Regions from separate parts of the Mycolicibacterium tokaiense genome, predicted to be linked through region 1. Evidence: riboswitches for the same ligand, from Rfam matches in the RefSeq annotation. Region 1 holds a riboswitch; the other holds the start of a gene.

Region 1 (10,618 bases):
GTCGAGAATTCAGCCACCACCACCGCGATCAGAGAACGTCCGACCGCCAGCCGGATGCCGGTGACGATGAAGGGCAGCGCCCCCGGGATCAGGATGTCGCGCCACGCCTGCAGCTCGGTCGAGCAGAAGGAACGGGCCAGTTCGTCGAGGTCGCGGGGCACGCCCCGGACACCGGCCGCGGTGTTGATGGTCACCGGGAAGAACGCAAACATGGCGACGATCACCACCTTCGCGAAGAATCCAAAGCCCAACGCCACCACCAGGATCGGGATGACGGCCACCAGTGGCGTCGCGAACAGCGCCGAGATGTAGGGATCCAGCATGACGTCCATCGACCGGAACCGGCCCACCAGGATGCCGACCAATAGCCCGAGCGCGGTACCCATGGCCATCCCGACCACGAACACCGATGCGCTCTGCCAGATGGCGGTGGTGAGCTCGCCGTCGCGGGCCATCTCGACACCCGCTTCGAGCACGGCCAGGGGTCCCACGATCAGGGGGCTGTCCGCGAACGCGGCGTAGAGTTCCCACGCGACGGGCACGATCAGCAGACCCAGGAACCAGATCAGCCGTTGGGGGCTCACCCGGGCGGACCGGCGCACTTTCGGCGCTGGGGGCGCGGGGGTGGGTGTGGGCAGTGCGGCGCCTACGGTGTGGGTCATGACGCTCCTTGCCACGGTGAGAGTCGGCGCTGCGCGCCTTTGAGCAGGGTGGCGATCAGGGTTCCGGTGGCCGCGAGCACCAGCACCGGTCCCAGCGCACCGGCGATGTCGAAGCGGTTGGAGTACAGGATGATCAGGTAGCCGAAGCCGCTGGCGCCCGCGTAGAAGTCGGCCAGGACCGCGCCCACCAGTGCATGGATCAGCCCGATCCGCAGGCCGGTCATGATGGCGGGTAGTGCGCCGGGGATCAGGACGTCGCGCCACACCGTCCATTCGGGTGCGCAGAACGATCGTGTGAGCTCCAGCAGGTCGGGGTCGACGGTGCGCACCCCGGACGCAGTGTTGATGATCACCGGCAGGACGGTGAACAGGAAGACGATCAGGATTTTCGAGGTGTTGTTGAAGCCGAGAATCACCAGGATGAACGGGATCAGCGCGACCAGCGGGGTGGTGTAGAAGATGTTGATGGGCGCTTCGGTCAGCCAGTAGAGCCACCGGACCCGGCCGATGAGCAGGCCAACAGGCACACCGAGTCCCACTCCGAGGGCGGCACCGACGGCGATGATGTACGCCGTCGGCTGCGCGTACTGCAGGAACTCGCCGTCCAGGAACGACTGCCACAGCCGCTGGGCGATGACGTGCGGTTCGGCCAGGAACAGATCACCGGTGGTGATCGCGACGACGTACCACAGGGCCAGGACGAAGATGGCAAAACCGATGCGCAGCTGCCAGATTCGGCTTCTGCTCAACGTTCCGTCAGTCACCACTGACTCCGTGCACAGAACCGGCCTTCAGCTCTTCCTGACGTAGCAGCGACCACATCCGGGCCCGCAGTTCGGCGAACACCGGGTCCACCCGGATGGCAGCTGCATTGCGCGGGCGCTCGAAGGGGATGGTGATGTCCTCGACGATCCGGCCTGGATTGGCCTGCATCACCACCACCCGGTCGGACAGCACGATCGCCTCGTCGATGGAGTGGGTGACGAAGATGACCGTCTTGCGGTCCGCTGACCAGATCCGGAGCAGTTCCTCCTGCATGAGCTCGCGGGTCTGTGCGTCGAGCGCTCCGAACGGCTCGTCCATCAACAGGATCTCGGGCCGGATGGCCAGGGCGCGGGCCAGGCCCACACGTTGCTGCATGCCGCCGGAGAGTTGGTAGGGGTACTTCTTCTCGCGCCCCTGCAGACCCACCATGTCGACATACTGCTGCGCTGCTTCCCGTGCCTTCGACTTGCTGTGGCCGCGCAGCCGCAGGCCGTAGCCGACATTGTCCTGGACCGTGCGCCACGGCAGCAGCCGAAAGTTCTGGAACACCAACGTCATGTCAGGGCGTGGCTTGGAGTTCTGCTCACCGCTGATGAAGACAGCGCCACCGGTGGCCTGCTCGATGCCGGCCACGATGCGCAGCAGCGTGGTCTTGCCGCAGCCGCTGGGCCCCAGGATGGAGACGAATTCGTATTCGTCGACGTGCAGGTTGATGTTGTCGAAGACACTCAGCGGCCCGAAGTGCTTCGAGAGGTCCTTGATGTCGACATTCGCCACAACGGCGCCTTTCGATGTTCGGTGATGGTGCGGCGCCGGTGACGGCCGTGATCTGTTGGCCGCCACCGGCGCCGTGAGGCGAAGGTCAGGACTTCTCTTCGTAGAGCGCCAGCGCGTCGTCGTAGATCGTGGTGTCGACCAGCTGCTCGTAGGTCGGCTTGATGTCCTCGGTGATGTTGCCCAGTTCCACCTGCTGGTCGGCGGTGAAGTCCACCATCTCCTGGGGATAGCCGTTGTCGTCGGGGAACAGCTCGTCTTCGATGAAGGTGTCGTAGGTCTGCGAGAGGATCTCACGGTCCAGACCGGTGACCTCCTCAGCGGTGTCGAGGACGGCCTCCTTGTTCGCGGTGTCGGTCATGAACCGGTTGGCGGCGATGTTCGCGGCGGTGAACGCCACGATGGCGTCGCGGCGTTCCTGCAAAATCGACTCCGGTGCGGCGAAGCCGGCGTAATGCCAGTCGGGCACCACGTCCCACAGATTCACCACGGATTTCAGACCGGCATCCGGGAACTGCTCCATGACGCCCTGGGCCTCGTCGATGTGCAGCACGCCGGAGGCCGACTGGCCCTGCGCCATGGCTTGGCCTTCGGCGCCGGGGAAGTTGCCGTACGTGACGTCTTCCTGCGTCAACCCACACGAGGTGTAGTACATCTTGGTCAGCACCTCGGCGAAGCCGCCCACCTCGTCCACACCGACGACCTTGCCTCGCAGGTCCTCACACCCGTTGACGTCCGCTGTGGTGACCATCTGTACGTCGAGTTTGTCGGAATAGGTGTAGAAGGCCTTCGCCGAGCCGCCTTGCGCGACGGCATTGATCAGCGTGGGGGTGGGTACCGCCGCGATGTCGGCGGAGCCGGCCTCCGCGCCGCGCAGTGCGGTCACGCCGGTGTCGAGGCTCACGAGTTCGACATCAACCCCGAATTTGTCGTAGAAGCCCTGGTCCTGGGCGACCCAGGGCATGACGTGCACGAAGTTGGGGGGGATGACGGGCATGGAGACGATCAGTTTCTCCCGCTCACCACCGCCGCCGCCCTCGCTGGACGGGCCGGCGGCGTCGCCGCCTCCACCCCCGCCACATGCCGCGGTGAACAGCAGCGCGCCGCATGCGGCCGCCACCGTCACTGCCCGGCGCACACCCACCTTCCGATCCGTCCATGCTGAAGTCACGAGAAATCCTCCGCCCGTGCACAATTGCGCGCCGCGCCCCGCTGCGCAGGTCGTCACAATCGATTGCAAACCTAGCTAAGCAATCAGGCTGTATCCGTGTCAACGATTTCTGCGAATTTCCTGTGATGAGAATCACGAGTCCCTATTGTCGCAGCTAGAAGCGGTGGGTTTCCGCCGATCAGAGCCTCGACGAGGAGTCTCCATGTCAGATCGACCTGTGCAATCGACTGCAACCAGGCATCGGCGATCTGCTGTCGGCCCGCCGGGGCGGCACGCGTGCTGCGGCGCGGATCTAGGCTGACATCCGTGTCGACCCCGACCTTGCGTGACGTGGCTGTGGCGGCGGGAGTGCATGCCGCCACGGCATCCCGGGCGCTGAACCCGGCAACGCGCGGCCTGGTCAACACCGAGACGGCGCGCCGGGTGATCCGGGCCGCCGAATCGCTGGGTTACCGACCCAATCCCATCGCGCGCGGACTCAAGACCGCCAAGTCGGGCACCATCGGGGTGCTGATCCCCGACCTCACCAACCCCCTGTTCCCGCCCATCCTGAGGGGCATCGAACGGACGCTGGAGGCGGCCGGCTACAGCGCGCTCGTGGTCAACACCGACAACGATCAGATCCGCGAACAGGGCCTGGTGGATTCGTTGCTGTCCCGGCAGGTGGAAGGCTTGATCGTCGCCACCGCGCGGATCGACCATCCGCTGCTGGTCCAGTTACACCAGCAGGGCGTCGTGATGGTGATGGTCAACCGCCGCCCCGATGGGGTGGACGCCCCTGCGGTTGCACCCGACGACCCGGCCGGGGTGTATCTGGCCGTCCAGCACCTGACCGCGCTGGGCCATCGCCGAATCGCACACCTGGGCGGGCCCGAGACCACCTCGACGGGTGTGGCACGTGCCCGCGCCTTCCGGGCCGCCATCCGTGACCACGGCGCCGACGAGGACCCGGCGCTGACAGCCACCTGTGCCAGCTGGAGCGAGGAGGCCGGTGCCGACGCCCTGCGCGGGCTCCTGGATGCGGGCACCGACTTCACCGCGATCGTCGCGGGCAACGACCTGATCGCCCTGGGCTGCTACGACGTATTCGCCGAGCGTGACATCGCCTGTCCCGAACGGATGAGCGTGGTCGGGTTCAATGACATGCCGTTCCTGGACAAGCTGCGTCCCCCGCTGACCACCGTCGGGATACCGAACCAGGACATCGGGGCCGAGGCGGCCCGCATGCTGCTCGAACTCCTGGCCCAACCGCACCGGCCCCCACTCTCGGTGCAGTTCCCGCTGAAGCTGGTGGTGCGGGGATCAACGGCACCCCCGCCGGCCTGATTCGGGTCACGCCGCGTTGTCTGCACCCGGAGCGTCGGCGTAGCGCCCGGGTGACATCCACGAGGCGATGGCACCCAGCACCATCATCACCGCGGCGGCGGCGAACACCACCACCAGTCCACTGTGGAAGGGCTCGGTGATCAGTTCGGGGAAGAAGGTCTTGCCCGTCAGCACATCGGCGTTGACGCCGGGCTGCTGCAGCGCGTGGGAGGGCTCGAGCAGTTCGGCGATCGGGTTGTACCCCAGGAATGCTGCGAACAGACTGCCCACCGGGGGCAGGTTGCCGACGTCCTGTGCGACACCGGCCGAGACGCCCTGGGCCTGCAGCCCGGTGGTCAGCGCCGACGGCAGGGTGTTCGCCAGGCCCGCGATCATCAGCGAGAAGAAGATGCCGATGGACAGCGAGGAGCCGGCGTTGAAGAACGTGGCGCGCACTCCGGAAGCCGAACCACGTTGCGCTGCAGGAACACTCGACATGATCGCCGCAGTATTGGGGGCGGTGAAGATACCGCCGCCCAGGCCGTTGAGGAACACGATCAGCGCGAACACCCAATAATCGAAGTTCACCGGGATCAGCAGCAGGGCCACGAACGTCACCGCCATCAACAGCATGCCGCCGACGGTGAAGGGACGCGCACCGAAGCGGTCGGACAGCGAGCCCGCGATGGGCCCGGCCACCAGGAAGCCCACCGTGATCGGCAGCAGATAGATACCGGCCCACAGTGGCGTGGATTCGAAGCTGTAGCCGTGCAACGGAAGCCAGATGCCCTGCAGCCAGATGATCAGCATGAACTGCAGGCCGCCGCGACCGACCGACGACAGCAGTCCGGCCAGATTGCCCATCCCGAACGACGCCGAGCGGAACAGCCGCAGGTCGACCATCGGTGCGGCCACCTTGAGCTCGACGACGCAGAACACCGCCAGCAGCACCAGACCCGCCGCGATGGCGCCGAGCACCATCGGGTTGGCCCACCCGGTGCTCGCATCACCGTAGGGCTGGATGCCGTAGGTGATGCCGATCAGGAGCACCGTCAGGCCGATGCCGAAGGTCAGGGTGCCGGCCCAGTCCAACTTGCCCGGGGTGCGCGAGCCCAGTTCTTTGAGCGATCGCAGGCTCCAGACGGTGCCGGCCAGACCGATCGGCACACCGACCCAGAAGATGGCCTGCCAGTGCCATTCGGACAGGAAACCGCCGATGAGCAGGCCGAGGAACGAGCCGGCCACCGCCGAGACCATGTTCACACCGAGCGCCATCCCGCGCTGGTTGGCCGGGAACGCGTCGGTGAGGATGGCCGACGACGAGGACATCAGCATGGCGCCGCCCACACCCTGGACCACCCGCCAGGCGATCAGCCAGACCGCGCCGCCGCCCATCTGGAAAGGATCGAAGGACAGGGCCACGGCGGCGACGGTGAACACCACGAAGCCGAGGTTGTAGATGCGGACCCGGCCCAGCATGTCCCCCAGACGCCCGAACGGCACCACCAAAACGGCGGTCACCACCAGGTAGCCCATCAGCATCCACAGCAGGTAGCTGACATTTCCCGGGGCCAGCGGATTGAGTCCGATGCCGCGGAAGATGGCGGGCAGCGAGATCAACACGATGGACGCGTTGATGGTGGCCAGCAGGGTACCCAACGTGGTGTTGGACAGCACGATCCACTTGTAGTGGGGATGGTCGTGATCCATCCGGACCCGGCGGCGCGCGGTGTCATCGAGACGGGCGTCAGTGGTGAGTTCGGCAGTCATCGTCTTTTCGTTTCGTGTCTCGGATCGGCCTGACAGCTCACCACGGCGTGCGCTGCAACTTACATATATTAGCTATGCAAACCAGTGGGAGGCAATTCCTGTTCCCCGGCGCTGCGCTAAGTTGGGCCGGTAACCGGAAAACCACCACGCGGGAGCGCACGCCGAGTGCGCTGAGAGGACGGCTGGGGCCGTCGACCGTACGAACCTGACCGGGTAATACCGGCGTAGGGAGTGCTGTGAACTACTTGCCGTTGCCCCCGAGCGGGCAGACACCTCACCGCGTCATGACCATCGCCGGCTCCGATTCCGGCGGCGGCGCCGGAATCCAGGCCGACCTGCGCACCTTCGCCCTGCTCGGGGTGCACGGATGTGTGGCGATGAGTGCCGTGACAGTGCAGAACTCGGTGGGCGTCAAAGCTTTTCACGAGATCCCGCTGGAGATCGTGGCCGGCCAGATCAGCGCCGTGGCCTCTGACATCGGTATCCAGGCCGCCAAGACCGGGATGCTGGCGTCCTCGGAGATCATCGGCTGCGTGGCTCAGACCTGGCAGGCCGAGTGCGCCGGCACTCCCCTGGTGGTGGACCCGGTGTGCGCATCGATGCACGGCGATCCGCTGCTGCACCCGTCCGCGCTGTCGGCGCTGCGCGACCAGTTGTTCCCGCTGGCCACCCTGGTGACACCGAACCTCGACGAGGTGCGCCTGCTGGTGGACATCGACGTCGTCGACGACAGGTCCCAGCGGGAGGCGGCGCGCGCCCTGCACGCGCTGGGGCCGCAGTGGGCCCTGGTCAAGGGCGGGCACCTGAAATCCTCGGACGCCAGCCCCGATCTGCTCTTCGACGGCACCGAGTTTCAGGAGTTCCACGCCCCGCGGGTGGCCACCGGGCATGACCACGGCGCCGGTGACACCTTGGCCGCTGCCACCACCTGCGCTCTGGCGCACGGCTTTTCGGTTCCCGACGCCGTGGCGTTCGCCAAGACCTGGGTGACCGAGTGCATTCGGGCCGCCTACCCGCTGGGCCACGGCCACGGCCCGGTCAACGCGATGTTCAGGCTGCAAGCGTGAACCTCGAGGCCATCGCAGGGGTGGCCCATGAACCGGACGGCGCGCCGACTGGCGTGGTGCTGTTGACCCACGGCGCCGGCGGCAGCCGGGAGGCCCCGCTGCTGGGCCGGATCTGCGACGAGTGGGCCCGGCGCGGCTGGCTGGCCATCCGCTACAACCTGCCCTACCGGCGTCGGCGACCCAAGGGCCCGCCCTCCGGGTCTGCCGCTGCCGATCAGGCCGGCATCATCGAGGCCATCGAGCTGGCGCACACCCTGTCCGACGGGCCGGTGCTGGTTGGTGGGCACTCGTACGGCGGCCGGATGACGTCGATGGTCGCCGCGCAGGGCGCCGACCTGGCCGGGTTGACGCTGTTCTCCTATCCCCTGCACCCGCCGGGCAAGCCGGAGCGCGCCCGCACCGAACACCTGCCGCAGATCACCGTGCCGACGGTGTTCACCCACGGCACTGCCGACCCGTTCGGCTCGATCGAGGAGTTGACGCAGGCCGCCGCGCTGCTGGGTGGGACATCCGAGATCGTCGAGATCACCGGCGCCCGCCACGACCTGGCGTCGAAGACGCTCGTTGTGCCCGCGCTGGCGGTCGACGCTGCGCTACGGGTCTGTGGGCTTGGCTAGGTCCTCACCGACAGTCAGCTCCAGCAAGGTGTCGACCAGGGCGTCGGCGTCGGCGTAGGCGGTTCCGGTGCTGAGCAGCCCGCTGGCCTCCAGGCCCGCCGCACCATGGGTGCCGGTGAGGAACAGCGCCTCGTAACGCAGCGCCTCCATGTCGCCGAACACCGCGGCAACCACCGCGTGGAACTCGTCGCAGAACCGCTGGGCGGCGCGGCCCACCTCAGACAGGTCATCGGCGGGCGCGGCGAACATCAGCCGATACATGTGCGGATGCTCCCGGCTGGTGGTGATCATGCAGCTCAGTGCGGCCCGCAAGGTCTGGATGGGGGTGGTCGCTGGATCCGCGCGCAGCGCATGGACGGCATCAGCCAGACGTTGCCATCCCTCGGTGGCGACTGCGGTGAGCAACGCTTCCTTGTCGGGGAAGTGTCCGTAGGGAGCGCCACGGGTGACCCCCGCGCGGGCCCCGACCTCGCGCAAGGTCACGGCCGCGGGTCCACCGCTGTCCAACAGGGCCGCAGCATGATCCAGCAGGGCTCGGCGAGTGGCGGCGGCCGAATCAGCACGACTCATGGTCCACGCATTCTAGATGACGTTGTCACGTGAAGTCTGCTAACGTCATTTCACATGACAGCGTCATACGAAACCGTCCACGCCCACGCTGCGGTCGCACCCGGCGCAGAACTCACCCCGCACGAGTACCGGCCTGGTGGGCTCGCTCCGCTGGAGGTGGAGATCACCGTGACGCACTGCGGCGTCTGCGCCACCGACCTGCGGGTGATCGACGCGGACCGCACTGTCGGCACACCCGTCGTGCCCGGGCACGAGGTGGCCGGAACGGTGTCGGCCGTTGGCGACCTGGTGGACCCCGACCGGGTGTGGGTGGGACAGCGGGTGGTCGCCGGAGGCGTCTCGGGCACCTGCATGGCCTGCGAGTTCTGCCTGTCGGGCCGCACCCACCTCTGCCCGCGACGCGAGAGCATGGCCCACCGCGGCGACCGCGGCGGTTTCGCCTCCTCGGTGCGGGTCAGCGACTGGCGGTTCGTGTATCCGCTGCCCGACGCCATCGACCTCGCGCACGCCGGTCCGTTCCTGTGTGCGGGCGCCACGGTGTTCGCCCCCTTCCTGCGCCATGGCATCACCGCCTCCCATCACGTGGCGGTAGCGGGTGTCGGCGGCCTGGGCCACCTGGCCATCCAGTTCGCCCGCGCCTGGGGGTGTGAGGTCACCGCCATCTCGTCATCGGCGGACAAAGCCGAGCAAGCCCGCCGGCTGGGTGCCCACCACTTCGTGGAGAGCCGTGAGATTGCCACCACGACAAACAGATTCGATGCCATTCTCAGCACCGCCTCCGGGGATCTGCCGTGGGACGACTACATCGCGGCACTACGCCCCCAGGGCGTGCTCGTCCTGGTCGGTGCGCCGGAGCAGGCCATGTGCATAGACGGCAATGCACTGCTACACCAGGAGAAGCGGATTTCCGGCGGCGTGGCCGCAGCTCGTCAGGAAGTGATCGCGATGCTCGATTTCGCCGCCAGGACCGGCGTACGGCCCGTCATCGAGACCTTCCCGGCCTCCGACATCAACGGCGCCATCGCCCGGGTGCGCTCCAACGCAGTGCGCTTTCGGGCCGTGGTGGCCATGTGACGTCCGGATCGGGGACCAAAGGCCCCAACTTACCGACGGGTAAGTTGGGGTAACCTCGTCGCATGACAACGGAGCACACCGACGTCGTCATCGTCGGGGCCGGCTTCGCCGGCATCGGTGCGGCGATCCAGCTCAAGCGACTCGGGTTCGACGATTTGGTCCTGCTCGACCGCGAGGACGACCTGGGCGGCACGTGGTACGTCAACCACTACCCCGGCCTGGCCGTCGACGTCCCCACCACCACGTATTCGTACTTCTTCGAGCCCAACCCCAACTGGTCGCGGCTGTTCTCCACCGGCACCGAGATCAAGAAGTACGCCGACGACGTGGCGACCAAGTACGACGTACGCCGCCATATCCGCTACAACGCCGATGTCCAGAGCGCCCGCTGGGACGAAGAGACGGCGCGCTGGCAGGTCAGCCTGGCCGACGGGCAGACCCTGAGCTGCCGCTACCTGATCACCGCCACCGGGTTCCTGTCCCAGCCGAAGCTGCCGGACATCCCCGGCATCACCGACTTTGCCGGCAAGCTGGTGCACACCACCGACTGGGACGACGCCTACGACCCCACCGGTGACCGGATCGCGGTGATCGGCACCGGGGCGACTGCGGTGCAGTTGATCCCCGAGCTGGCCAAGACCGCCGCCGAGCTGACGGTGTACCAACGCACCCCCATCTGGGTGGCACCCAAACTGGACTTCGCCATCTCCGAACGCGCCAAGCGACTGTTCGCCCGAATGCCATGGACGCAGAGGCTGATTCGAGCCATCACCGACACCATCTACGAGACCATGATCAATGTCGGCGTGGTGAACTACCGCGTGCCGTTGTTCCGCCGGCTCA
Region 2 (10,618 bases), 5.3 Mb from region 1:
AGAGGCGATCGTCAACGCCATGGTGGCTGCCCGGACCGTCACCGGCTACCGCGGCTACACCGTGCACGCCATCGACCACGCCCAACTCACCGCTCAATTCCAGGAGACCGCATGACAACTCAGACCGAAGGGCGGCGTCTCAACGGGCACCTGGGCCCCATCGGAATCGTCTTCATGGTGGTGGCCGCCGCCGCCCCGCTGACTGTGATCGGCGGCAACATGCCGCTGGCCATGGGGCTGGGCAACGGCGCCGGCGCCCCGGTCGGCTTCGTCATCGCCGCCCTGGTGCTGCTGGTGTTCAGCGTCGGCTTCGTGACCATGACTCCGTATGTACCCGAGGCCGGCGCCTTCTTCTCCTACGTCACCCTGGGCCTCGGCCAACGGCTGGGCAAAGGTGTGGCCGTGGTGGCCCTGATCGCTTACACCGCCATCCAGATCGGCATCTACGGCTACATCGGCTGGGCCATCGGCGACACGGTGCAGTTCTACGGCGGCCCGCAATTGCCCTGGCCCATTTACTCTTTCGTGATTCTCGCGATTGTCGCGGTGCTGGGCTACCGACACATCGACCTGAGCGCCAAGGTGCTGGGCCTGGCGCTGGCCCTGGAGATCGGCATCGTTGTGGTGCTGGATCTGGTGATGGTGACCAACCCCGGGCCGGCCGGCGTCACCCTCGCGTCCTTCAGTCCCTCGGTGTTCACCCAAGGCACCATTGGCATCGCAATCCTGTTCGCGCTCACCGGGTTCATCGGCTTCGAAGCGACCGCGGTGTTCCGCGACGAGGCGCGCGACCCCGAGCGCACCATCCCCATCGCCACCTACGCCGCGGTGATCATCATCGGTGCCTTCTACGCGATCACGGTGTGGGCCTTCGTCGTCGCCATCGGTCCCGACAACGTCACGGCGGTGGCCAACCAGACTCTCGACGGTGAGGGCAACATGCTGCTGGACACCACCGAGACCATGCTCGGGACCATCGGCCGCGACATCGTCAACGTGCTGCTGCTGACCAGCCTGTTCGCCTGCGTGCTGTCCTTCCACAACGTGATCGCCCGCTATCAGTTCGTGCTGTCGCGCAAGGGCCTGCTGCCGTCGCGGTTGGCGGCCGTGCACGACGGGCACGAGTCACCGGCGTTCTCCTCTGTGGTGCAGACCATCACCGCGGCCATCATCGTCGCGATCCTGGCCGTGCTGGGCATCGACCCGCTGGTCGGGGTGTTCGGCTCGATGGCCGGTGTCGCCACCGTCGGCATGGTCATCCTGATGCTCACCACCTCGGTGGCCGTGCTGGTGTTCTTCCTGCGCAACAAGGACCGGGTGTCGGGGGTGTGGCAGACCCGCATCGCGCCCGGGCTGGCCGTGCTCGGACTGCTGGGCTGCCTGTGGCTGGTGCTGTCGAACTTCACCCTGGTCACCGGCGGCAGCGTCGGGTTGAGCACGGTGCTGGCGGCCATCCCGTTCCTCGGCCTGGTCATCGGCGCGCTGGCGTGGAAGCCGTCGACGTCGATCTCGTCCTGACCTCACCACCCGCTAGAGACTGCGGTGACGCCCATGTTCGGCACCCCAGGGCGGGCGTCACCGCAGTCTCGACCCGGGCGCGCTGTGGAATGCGGTGTGGCCGCATGCGAAGATTACGGCCGCGCAGACGCGCCTGGGGGCGGTAGCTCAGTTGGTTAGAGCCGGGGACTCATAATCCCTTGGTCGCGGGTTCGAGCCCCGCCCGCCCTACGCCGGAGTTTCTTCTCCTGTGCCCACTTCCGACGACGCATCGATGCTGACGACGCAGTCTTTCCCATTCCGCTTGGCGTGGTACATCAAGGCATCCGCGCGCCGTAGCAGCACCTCGACATCACAGTTGGTACGCGAGGTCACCACACCCACACTGACCGACAGTCGGTCGCAGACAACGCCGACGCGCAGGGGGATCGGCCGGCGGAGTTCGGTGCGCAGATACTCGGCGAGCACCTCCAATTGCGCCACGTCGGCGGTTCCGGGGCGCAGCACCGCGAACTCGTCGCCGCCGAGGCGGGCCGCGGTGTCGGTGTGCTGGATCGCCGTCTCGACCCGCTTCGCGACCTCCAGGAGCACCTCGTCACCTTCGACGTGACCCCAGGTGTCGTTGACGGCTTTGAAGCCGTCCAGGTCGAGGAAGATCAGGCCCAACCCGTTCGAGGCCCCGTCCTGCGCCTGGGCCAGGGCGTGCTCCAGCCGCTCGGTGAACAGAGCGCGGTTGGCCAGCCCGGTCAGCGGGTCGTGGGTGGCCAGGTGGTCGGCCCGATCGCGGGCCTGTTCCAGCTCGGCGATCAGGCGGGTCCGCGAGTCGCGGTACAGCGACAGGGTCAGGACCACCAGATTCAGGCTGCAGATCACGGCCTGCGCCAGCAGTGCCCGGATATGCATGTCGGTCACCGGGAAGCCTCGGTTCGCGAGCGTGGCGTAGATGATCCACACGCCCGCGGCCAGCAGGAAGGCCGTGCTGATCGTGGTGCTGTAGCGCAGCGCGACCCACATGGCCGGCACCAGGGTCAGGAATGCCGTCGGGACTGTGAAATTCAGCCAGAACGTCCAGAAGAAGACGAACGTCAGGCCGCCGGCCACCAGTACCGCTTCGCCGATCGACGTCATGCCGAAACGCATCTGCCGCGGAGGCCGGTGCCGCCACACCAGCCAGACCGACAGCCCCAGCAGCGCGGTCGCCCCGTTGCGCACCGCGAACAGCGCGAACGTCTCCCACAGGGGCGCATCGAGGGCGACGACGAAGTACCCCGTCGCCAATACTGCGGCGCACACCGTACCTGTGCCCACCGCCACGATCAGACGGGCGAAGTCGGCGGGATCCCGGAGTGCCACCTCGTCGCGGCCGAACGCCAGCATCTCGACGGTGATCACCGACAGGACGACGTTGACCAGGCTGAACCACAGAGCAAGAGACCACGATCCACCCGTGGCCACGTTCATGATCAACGCCACGGCAGCAAGGAGACCGAGATGCAGCAGGCGCTCCCACCGAGGTGCGCGCCGGGTCGACAGCAGCCAGATGACGCCGACCGCCGCCGCGGGCCACACCAGCGCAACTTCGCCGCCGCCCAGTCGGGTGGCGCGTCCGACCAGCACCGACAGCGCGTAGAGCACGGGAAAGACCACCAGCGGCGTCGCGAAGCGCAGCATTGACCTCACCCCACTCCCGACGTGTCGGTCAATATTAGGGTGCCGCGCCGTGGTCCCTTAGGAGGTCAGTCCAACTCGGCCAGCGCCAGCTTGGCGGCGGCCAACTCAGCCTCCAGCGCGGCCACCTTGGCAGCCTGCTGCGAACGCGCCTCTTCGATCACCTCGTCGATGGGGCCGGACAGGTCGTCATGCAATTCTCTGGCCGCGCGCGACACGGCTGCGGCAGCGACGGCGAGATTGCGCGCCAGGAAGGTACTGCCCTGCTTGAGGTCGGCGTGCCATTCGCCGTCGGCGGTACCGGTGACCGTGAGGGTGAGCTCGAGCGTTTTGGTCTTGCGGCCGGCCCGCTTCTTGGGCTTCTCCTCGGCGACGACGGGGGTGTCCGTCGCGGGTACTGCGGGCTCGGGAACGTCGATGATGGTCGGATTGTCTACTGTGATCGTCACGGTGAACTCCTTCTCTGGGTTGCCCGCAGACGGCGGACCGGCGAGCGGGAGCCATTAGAACAGATGTTCGACACGCAGGGAAGTGGACTCGCCGACAAGGACTCTCGCGGATGACTCTCGATGACCTGGCCTGGCTGCTGCACACCACCGGCGCCACCACGGTCCTGATCGACGGACGCTCCGGAGCGGGCAAGACGACGCTGGCCGACGAGTTGCAGGGACGCTGGGCCGGCAGCGCCGTGGTGCGTTTGGAGGACATCTACCCCGGCTGGGACGGCCTGGCCGCCGCCGTCGAGCACCTGCACAGCGAACTGCTGGCACCCCGCTCGGCGGGGCGGGTGGCGCGGTGGCGACGCTGGGACTGGACCGCTGACCGCCCGGCAGAATGGCGCACCGTCGACGCCGAGCGCCTGATCGTGGAAGGCGTGGGCGCGCTGTCCGGCGGCAACGCCGAGCTGGCCGACGTGAGGATCTGGGTCGAGGTACCCGATGGGGTCCGCAAAGAGCGGGCGTTGCAGCGCGACGGCGACACCTTCCGACCGCACTGGGACCGCTGGGCGCGCCAGGAGGACGCGCTGATCGCCGAATTCGATCCGCGCGACCGCGCCGACTTCGTGGTCACCGACGGCGGCGACGGACGGGTCCGGGTCGACCCGGTGTAGCGAGCACCGCTCGTCCTGGGCTAGCGTGGGAAACGCAAAACCACACGGGAGTGCACACCGAGTGCGCTGAGAGGACGGCTGGACGGCCGTCGACCGTACGAACCTGACCGGGTAATGCCGGCGTAGGGAGATGAAGGAGTCCTCATGGACCAACAGACCATCACGCAACCCTCGGCGCTGCGCTGGCGTGTCGTCGACATCGTCGTGGCCAGTGTGCTCGCGGTGGCCTCCGGCCTGGTGTTCGTGTTCTGGAACGTGGCCTACAACCCCATCTCCGAACCGCTCAGCGCGCTGCTGCCCGGGCTGCAGGGTCTCCTGGGCGGAGGCTGGCTGTTCGCCGGGGTGCTGACTGCGCTGGTGATCCGCAAGCCCGGCGCCGCGCTCTACGGCGAGCTGGTGGCGGCCACCGTCTCGGCACTGGTCGGCAACCAGTGGGGGGTGCTCACCATCGAGTCCGGCCTGGTGCAGGGGCTCGGCGCTGAGCTCATCTTCGCCATCTTCCTCTACCGCCGCTGGAACCTGCCGGTGGCCGTATTGGCCGGTGTGGCAGCCGGTCTCGCGCTCGGCATCAACGAACTCTTCCTCTACTACCCGGGTTCCACCACGGCGTTTGCCGTCATCTACACCGGGTCGGCCATGATCTCCGGCGCTCTGATCGCGGGCGTGCTGTCCTGGTTCGTGGTCCGCGGCCTGGCCAAAACCGGTGCGCTGAGCCGGTTTGCCTCCGGCCGGACCGCGACCGCGCGGTGACGCCGGCTTCGGGCGGAGCCGAAGTCACAGCACAGCAGTGGGGTTGGCGTCATGCTGACCAACAGCGTTGGGCCATCAGCGAACTCGATCTGACCATCGATGCCGGTCAGCGGGTGCTGCTGCTCGGCCCCTCCGGGTCGGGCAAGTCGACCCTGCTGCACGGCCTGGCCGGTGTGCTGGGCGGCGCCGAGGAAGGCCATGCCGCCGGCCGGCTACTGGTCGACGGAGCGCCACCCACCGCGCAACGCTCCCGCATCGGGATGGTGTTGCAGGACCCGGACTCTCAGGTGATCCTGTCCCGCGTCGGCGACGACGTCGCATTCGGCATGGAGAATTTCGGTGTTCCCCGCGCCGAGATCTGGCCGCGGGTCGAAGTCGCGCTGCAGTCGGTGGGGTTGACGCTGCCACTGCAGCACGACACGGCGCAGCTCTCGGGCGGGCAGAAGCAACGCCTGGCCCTGGCCGGTGTGCTGGCGATGCGGCCCGGGCTGATCCTGCTCGATGAGCCCACCGCCAACCTTGATCCCGCCGGGGTGCTGGAAGTCCGCGACGCGGTGACGGCGGCGGCTGAGCTGACCGGGGCCACCGTCGTGGTGGTGGAGCACCGCACCGAGGTCTGGTTGCCGGTGGTGGACCGGGTGATCGTGCTCAGCGCCGGGGGAGAGGTGATCGCCGACGGACCGCCCGAGCAGACCATCGAACGGGAGCACACCCACCTGGTGGAGTCCGGCATCTGGGTGCCGGGCGCACCGGCTCCCGCAGTGTCCCGCACGCACACCAGCGCCGAACCCATTCTGTCGGCGCGGGATCTGACCGTCGGCTACCGCACCGACCTGCTGACCCTGGATCTGGACATCACCCCCGGTCGGGTGCTGGCGGTGACGGGCCCGAACGGCTCCGGCAAGTCGACGTTGGCCCTGACGCTGGGTGGGTTGTTGCCGCCGCGAGGGGGTGCGGTGGAGGCTGCGGTGGACTTCGCGCCGACACCCAAGCGTCGCAACCCCATTCGCTGGCGGTCCCGGGAACTGCTCACCCGGATCACCAGCGTCTTCCAGGACCCCGAGCACCAGTTCCTGGCGCCGACGGTGCGCGACGAGGTGGCCCTCGGCCCGCGGGCGCTGAAAATGCCCGAGGCCGAGATCGACGCGCGCAGCACCGATCTGCTGGAGCGGCTGCGGCTGACGGGGGTGGCTGACCGCAGCCCCTACACCCTTTCCGGCGGTGAGAAGCGCCGGTTGTCGGTGGCCACGGTGCTGATGACGCGCCCTGGCCTGGTGGTGCTGGATGAGCCGACCTTCGGCCAGGACCGCCGCACCTGGGCCGAGCTGATCCTGCTGCTGGCCGAGATCGCCAACGAGGGCACCGCGGTGGTGACAATCACCCACGACGCCGAATTCGTGGACCTGCTGGCCGATGAGCGCATCGATGTCTAGCGCCGTCAATCCCGTCGCCCGGCTGATGGCCGCCGGGGTGATCGCGGTGGCGCTGGTGCTAAGCGTGGACTGGGTGTCGGCGCTGACGGCGTTGGTGTTGGAGATCCCGCTGTTCCTGGCGATGCGGGTGCCGTTGCGGGCGTTCCTCATTCGCGCCGCTTTGATCACCGTGGCAGCGGCGCTCACCGCGGTGACCAACCTGCTCTACGGCGAGCCACGCGGGACCGTGCACTGGCAGTTCCTGCTGATCACCGTCAGCGACGGCTCGATCGAACTGGCCGCGGCGATGTTCCTGCGGGTGCTGGCGATCGCGCTTCCCTCGGTGTTCCTGTTCCTCGACGTCCAGCCCACCGAGTTGGCCGACGGGTTGGGTCAGATCCTGAAACTCCCGGCCCGCTTTGTCATCGGCGCGCTGGCCGGGCTGCGCATGGTCGGGCTGCTGCGCCAGGACTGGCAATACCTCGGGTACGCGCGGCGGGCCCGCGGCGTGGCCGACCACGCCCGGGTGCGGCGCTTCCTCGGGCAGGCATTCGCACTGCTGGTCTTCGCGCTGCGGCGCGGATCCAAGCTGGCCACCGCCATGGAAGCCCGCGGTTTCGGCGCCTACCCCACCCGCACCTGGGCCAGGCCGTCACGCTTCGGCCGCGCGGAGTGGGCGATCATCGGCTACGGACTGGTGATCGGCGCCGGCTCCATTGCCGTGGCCGTGCTCGCCGGCACCTGGGACTTCGTCGGCACCTGAGTCAGGAATCGCAGCCGATGCCGTCGCCGTCGCGGTCGAGGCCGTAGATGTCGGAGCCGACGACACGCACCGGACCCTGCACGTAGGACGGGCCGTTGCCGCTGCCCCCGGCGCAGTCGACATCGCTGTCTACCGGTACGCACGGGCCCGAGTAGTTCGCGTCGCACGACGAGCTGGGCTCGGCGTTCGCCACGGGTCCGAAGGGAAGCGCGGCGGCGAAGGCAATTATCGCAACGGTCAATTTAGCCACGGCCGGAAATACTAGCTCAGGCAGTTGAGTGGTCGGTCGGAATGGCCGCAAAGCAAGCGCAGCGCCCTCCGGTCGACAGTAGCTACAGGCGTGGCCGCCGGGCGTGCAGCACGTGTGCAGGCGGCAGGTTGCGCCACACCGTGCGACTGGTCACCACCTCTTCGAACCGTTCGGCGAGCAGCGCACGGAACCGGCGCGCCGACGGCAGGTACTGGGCGTGCGCGTAGGCGAAGGTGGTGAACACGCTGTCCGGGGTCAGGACCCCGAGCACCGCCCGGCTCAGGCGGTCCTGGGTGCCGGCACCGAACGACGCCCACGGCAGGCTGCTCACCACCACGTCGGCGGCCGTCAGCGCCCGGGACGCGACGATCTCGGGTAGCGCCTCGGCGTCGGCCTCGGCCACGTCGACCGTTGGGAACCGCCGGCGCAGCAGCGCCGCGAACGTCGGGTTCACTTCGACAGCGACGTGGTGACCGCGCCCGTGCAGCCGGCCCCGGATGGCCTCGGTGAACACCCCAGTACCGGCGCCCAGTTCGACCACCACCGGATCGCCCTGCTCCGGAATCGCCGCGGTGATGGCCGCCGCCAGCCGGGCGGAGCTCGGTGCAACCGCGCCCACGTGGCGCGGCTCGCGCAGCAACTGGCCGAGGAAGAGCAGGCCGTCTGGAGGTGCCGCCACATCACGGCGGGTGTCGAGGGTGCACATGGTGCCCAGTTTCCCGACGTCGGGCGGCCGCGAGAAGGGGTCGGTGATCCAGGGACTGCTGAGTCCTGGCTGGACCATGCCGGGATGGCAACAGTGGAGTTGCCACCGACACACTGCAACTCACAGGGAGAGCACCCGATTGACGAACCTACTCGACACCGAACCTCCGGTCCGCAGCTCCGGTGCGCGGCAGCGGCTCTCCGCGCTCATCGCCTCCCCGGACATCCCGATCATCGACGTGGTGGGCGGCTGGCGGGGGATCGTCGACGCCGTAGGTCCCAACCTGCTGTTCCTGGTGGTCTATCTCGTCACCCCGGACCTGGTGGTGTCCACGATGTCGGCGCTGGGGCTGGCGGTGGTACTGGCTGCGGCCCGCCGGATCGCGGGTCAGTCGGTGGCCCCCGCGGTCGGCGGCATGATCCTGGTGGCCCTGTCCGGGCTGATGGCTCTGGCCGGCGGCGACGGTGGTGACGTGTTCCTGCCCGACCTCATCCAGACCGGCGTCTTCACCGTCGTTTTCCTACTGTCCATCGCCGTGCGCCGGCCGCTGCTCGGAATGCTGCTGGGCCCGTTGGTGTCCGGCCGGCAGTGGCGCACCAACAAGACCCTGCTGCGAGGATACGACTGGGCCACAGCCCTTTTCGCCGCCGCCGCGGCCACCCGGACCTTGACGAAGTTGCCGTTCTACTTCAGCGACAACGTGGTGGCCCTGGGTGTGGTGGACCTGCTCACCGGTGTGCCGCTGGCGATCGCCGTCGGCTATCTCCAGGTGCGGGTGCTGCGGCACGCGTATGCACTCAATGCCCGCTCACAGGACATCGGCACCGCCGTCGACGAGCAGGCTGGCGCCGGTGATGAAGCTCGCCCGCGGTGAGGCGAGAAACAGGATCGCTTCGGCGATTTCGCGCGGCTCTGCGCGCCGCCCCAGCGGATTGGCCCGGACCCCGGTGACGACGCAGTTGACCCGGATCCCGTCGCCGCCGAACTCTGCGGCCCAGGTGCGGGTCAGCGCGGCCACGGCACCGGGACCCTCGGAAACGACGTTGACGATGGCGCCTCCGCCGTGGCGGATCATGCACGGCGCGACGGCGGACACCAGGAAGTAGAGTCCGCCCAGGGTGTCGACGTCGGTGACGGCGGCGTTGTTGATCAGGATGTCGACGGGCACCTGCCGGGCCAGGTGGTCGACGGACTCCAGGTCGGCCAGGTCCGCGGCGATGAACCGGGCGCCGGGGCCGAGGTCGCTGACGACAGCCCGTCCGGCGCGGGCGTCGAGGCCGCTGATGATGAGCTGGGCGCCGGCCGCGGCGAACAGGGCCGCGGTGGCCACGCCCACGGCCGAGGTGCCCCCGGTCACCAAAATCGTGCGCCCGGTCAGTTCTGGAGCGCTCATCACCGGACCCCCCTCCCGCTGCGCTCGGACAATCGTGGCAGTCAGGACGCCGTCGGGGCGGGCGCCTCCAGCGGCAGACACACGATGAAGCGGGTATCGCCGGGCACTGACTGCACCGAGATGTGGCCGCCGTGCCGGTCGACGACGATGCGCCACGCCAGATCCAGACCCAGCCCCGGCCCTTCACCCACGGGTTTGGTGGTGAAGAACGGGTTGAAGATCCGGTCGATGATGTCGACAGGGATGCCGGGACCGTCGTCGCAGATTTCCACCCGGATCATCGCATCACCCTCGCGCCGGGTGCGCACCGTCAGCGTTCCGCGGCCGTTCATCGCGTAGAGGGCGTTGTCGATCAAGTTGGTCCACACCTGGTTCAGATCAGCGGGATAACAATGCAATTCGGGCAGTGTGTGGTCCAGGTCCTTGATCAGGGTCACCGCCTTGCCCGCCATGGCGATCTTGTCGCCGAACATCAGCACGGTGCTGCGCAGCATCTCGTGGATGTCGATGCACTGGTAGGGGCCGCGGTCCATCTGCGAGTAGGGCTTGGCGCCGTCGACCAGCGTAGAGATGCGGGCGGTGGCCTCGGCGATCTCGCGGGTTCGCATCTCGATGTCGATGATGTGGCGCAGCCAGCAGACGGCGCTCGGCAGCGATCCCGGTGTGGCTGCGGCAATGCGGTCCAGCCAGCCCGCGTCGAGTCCGGCCTCCACGAACGTCGAGGCGAAGCGCCAACCGTCGGCGATGCCGTGGTCGGTAAACCAGTCATCCAGGGCGTCTTCACGATCCGCGGTTTCCAGCGGCGTCAGCGTCACCTCGGTGGCAAGCAGCGCGCTGATCTCGTCCTGAATCGCGAGCACTCCGCTCAGTGCCTGCGGAGCAGTCCGCGCAAGGACCCCGAGATGGCGGTGCGCTTCGGCCATGCTGTCGCGCAGGTCGGCCACAGCCCGCACGGCGGCCGCCGCAGGGTTGTTGAGCTGATGGGTGAGTCCCGCCGTGATGGTCGCCAGCGCGTGCTGCTTCTCCTGCAGCCCCAGCAGCTGACGCTGTCGCAGACCGCCGGTGACG

Evidence for each region. A riboswitch is a leader RNA that binds a small molecule or an ion and turns the genes downstream of it on or off. The one in region 1 is predicted to bind thiamine pyrophosphate.
Region 2: linked by a shared signal. The riboswitch ahead of G6N58_RS28960 (ECF transporter S component) and the one ahead of thiD (bifunctional hydroxymethylpyrimidine kinase/phosphomethylpyrimidine kinase) in region 1 are both predicted to bind thiamine pyrophosphate.

What each region holds. Positions count from the first base shown of each region.
Region 1 covers NZ_AP022600.1:731,489-742,106, forward strand. The annotation lists gene G6N58_RS03510 (ABC transporter permease) at 1-662, opposite strand, end outside; gene G6N58_RS03515 (ABC transporter permease) at 659-1,426, opposite strand; gene G6N58_RS03520 (ABC transporter ATP-binding protein) at 1,419-2,204, opposite strand; gene G6N58_RS03525 (ABC transporter substrate-binding protein) at 2,290-3,372, opposite strand; gene G6N58_RS03530 (LacI family DNA-binding transcriptional regulator) at 3,679-4,698, shown strand; gene G6N58_RS03535 (MFS transporter) at 4,705-6,447, opposite strand; TPP riboswitch at 6,586-6,695, shown strand; gene thiD (bifunctional hydroxymethylpyrimidine kinase/phosphomethylpyrimidine kinase) at 6,684-7,514, shown strand; gene G6N58_RS03545 (alpha/beta hydrolase family protein) at 7,511-8,131, shown strand; gene G6N58_RS03550 (TetR/AcrR family transcriptional regulator) at 8,108-8,701, opposite strand; gene G6N58_RS03555 (NAD(P)-dependent alcohol dehydrogenase) at 8,756-9,775, shown strand; gene G6N58_RS03560 (flavin-containing monooxygenase) at 9,838-10,618, shown strand, end outside.
Region 2 covers NZ_AP022600.1:6,006,357-6,016,974, reverse strand. The annotation lists gene G6N58_RS28990 (DmpA family aminopeptidase) at 1-115, shown strand, start outside; gene G6N58_RS28985 (APC family permease) at 112-1,518, shown strand; tRNA gene G6N58_RS28980 (tRNA-Ile) at 1,655-1,728, shown strand; gene G6N58_RS28975 (diguanylate cyclase domain-containing protein) at 1,726-3,168, opposite strand; gene G6N58_RS28970 (DUF6319 family protein) at 3,234-3,614, opposite strand; gene G6N58_RS28965 (nucleoside/nucleotide kinase family protein) at 3,725-4,276, shown strand; TPP riboswitch at 4,311-4,422, shown strand; gene G6N58_RS28960 (ECF transporter S component) at 4,421-5,026, shown strand; gene G6N58_RS28955 (ABC transporter ATP-binding protein) at 5,023-6,459, shown strand; gene G6N58_RS28950 (energy-coupling factor transporter transmembrane component T family protein) at 6,452-7,201, shown strand; gene G6N58_RS28945 (hypothetical protein) at 7,203-7,451, opposite strand; gene G6N58_RS28940 (class I SAM-dependent methyltransferase) at 7,534-8,235, opposite strand; gene G6N58_RS28935 (DUF3159 domain-containing protein) at 8,297-9,031, shown strand; gene G6N58_RS28930 (SDR family NAD(P)-dependent oxidoreductase) at 8,966-9,550, opposite strand; gene G6N58_RS28925 (ATP-binding protein) at 9,592-10,618, opposite strand, start outside.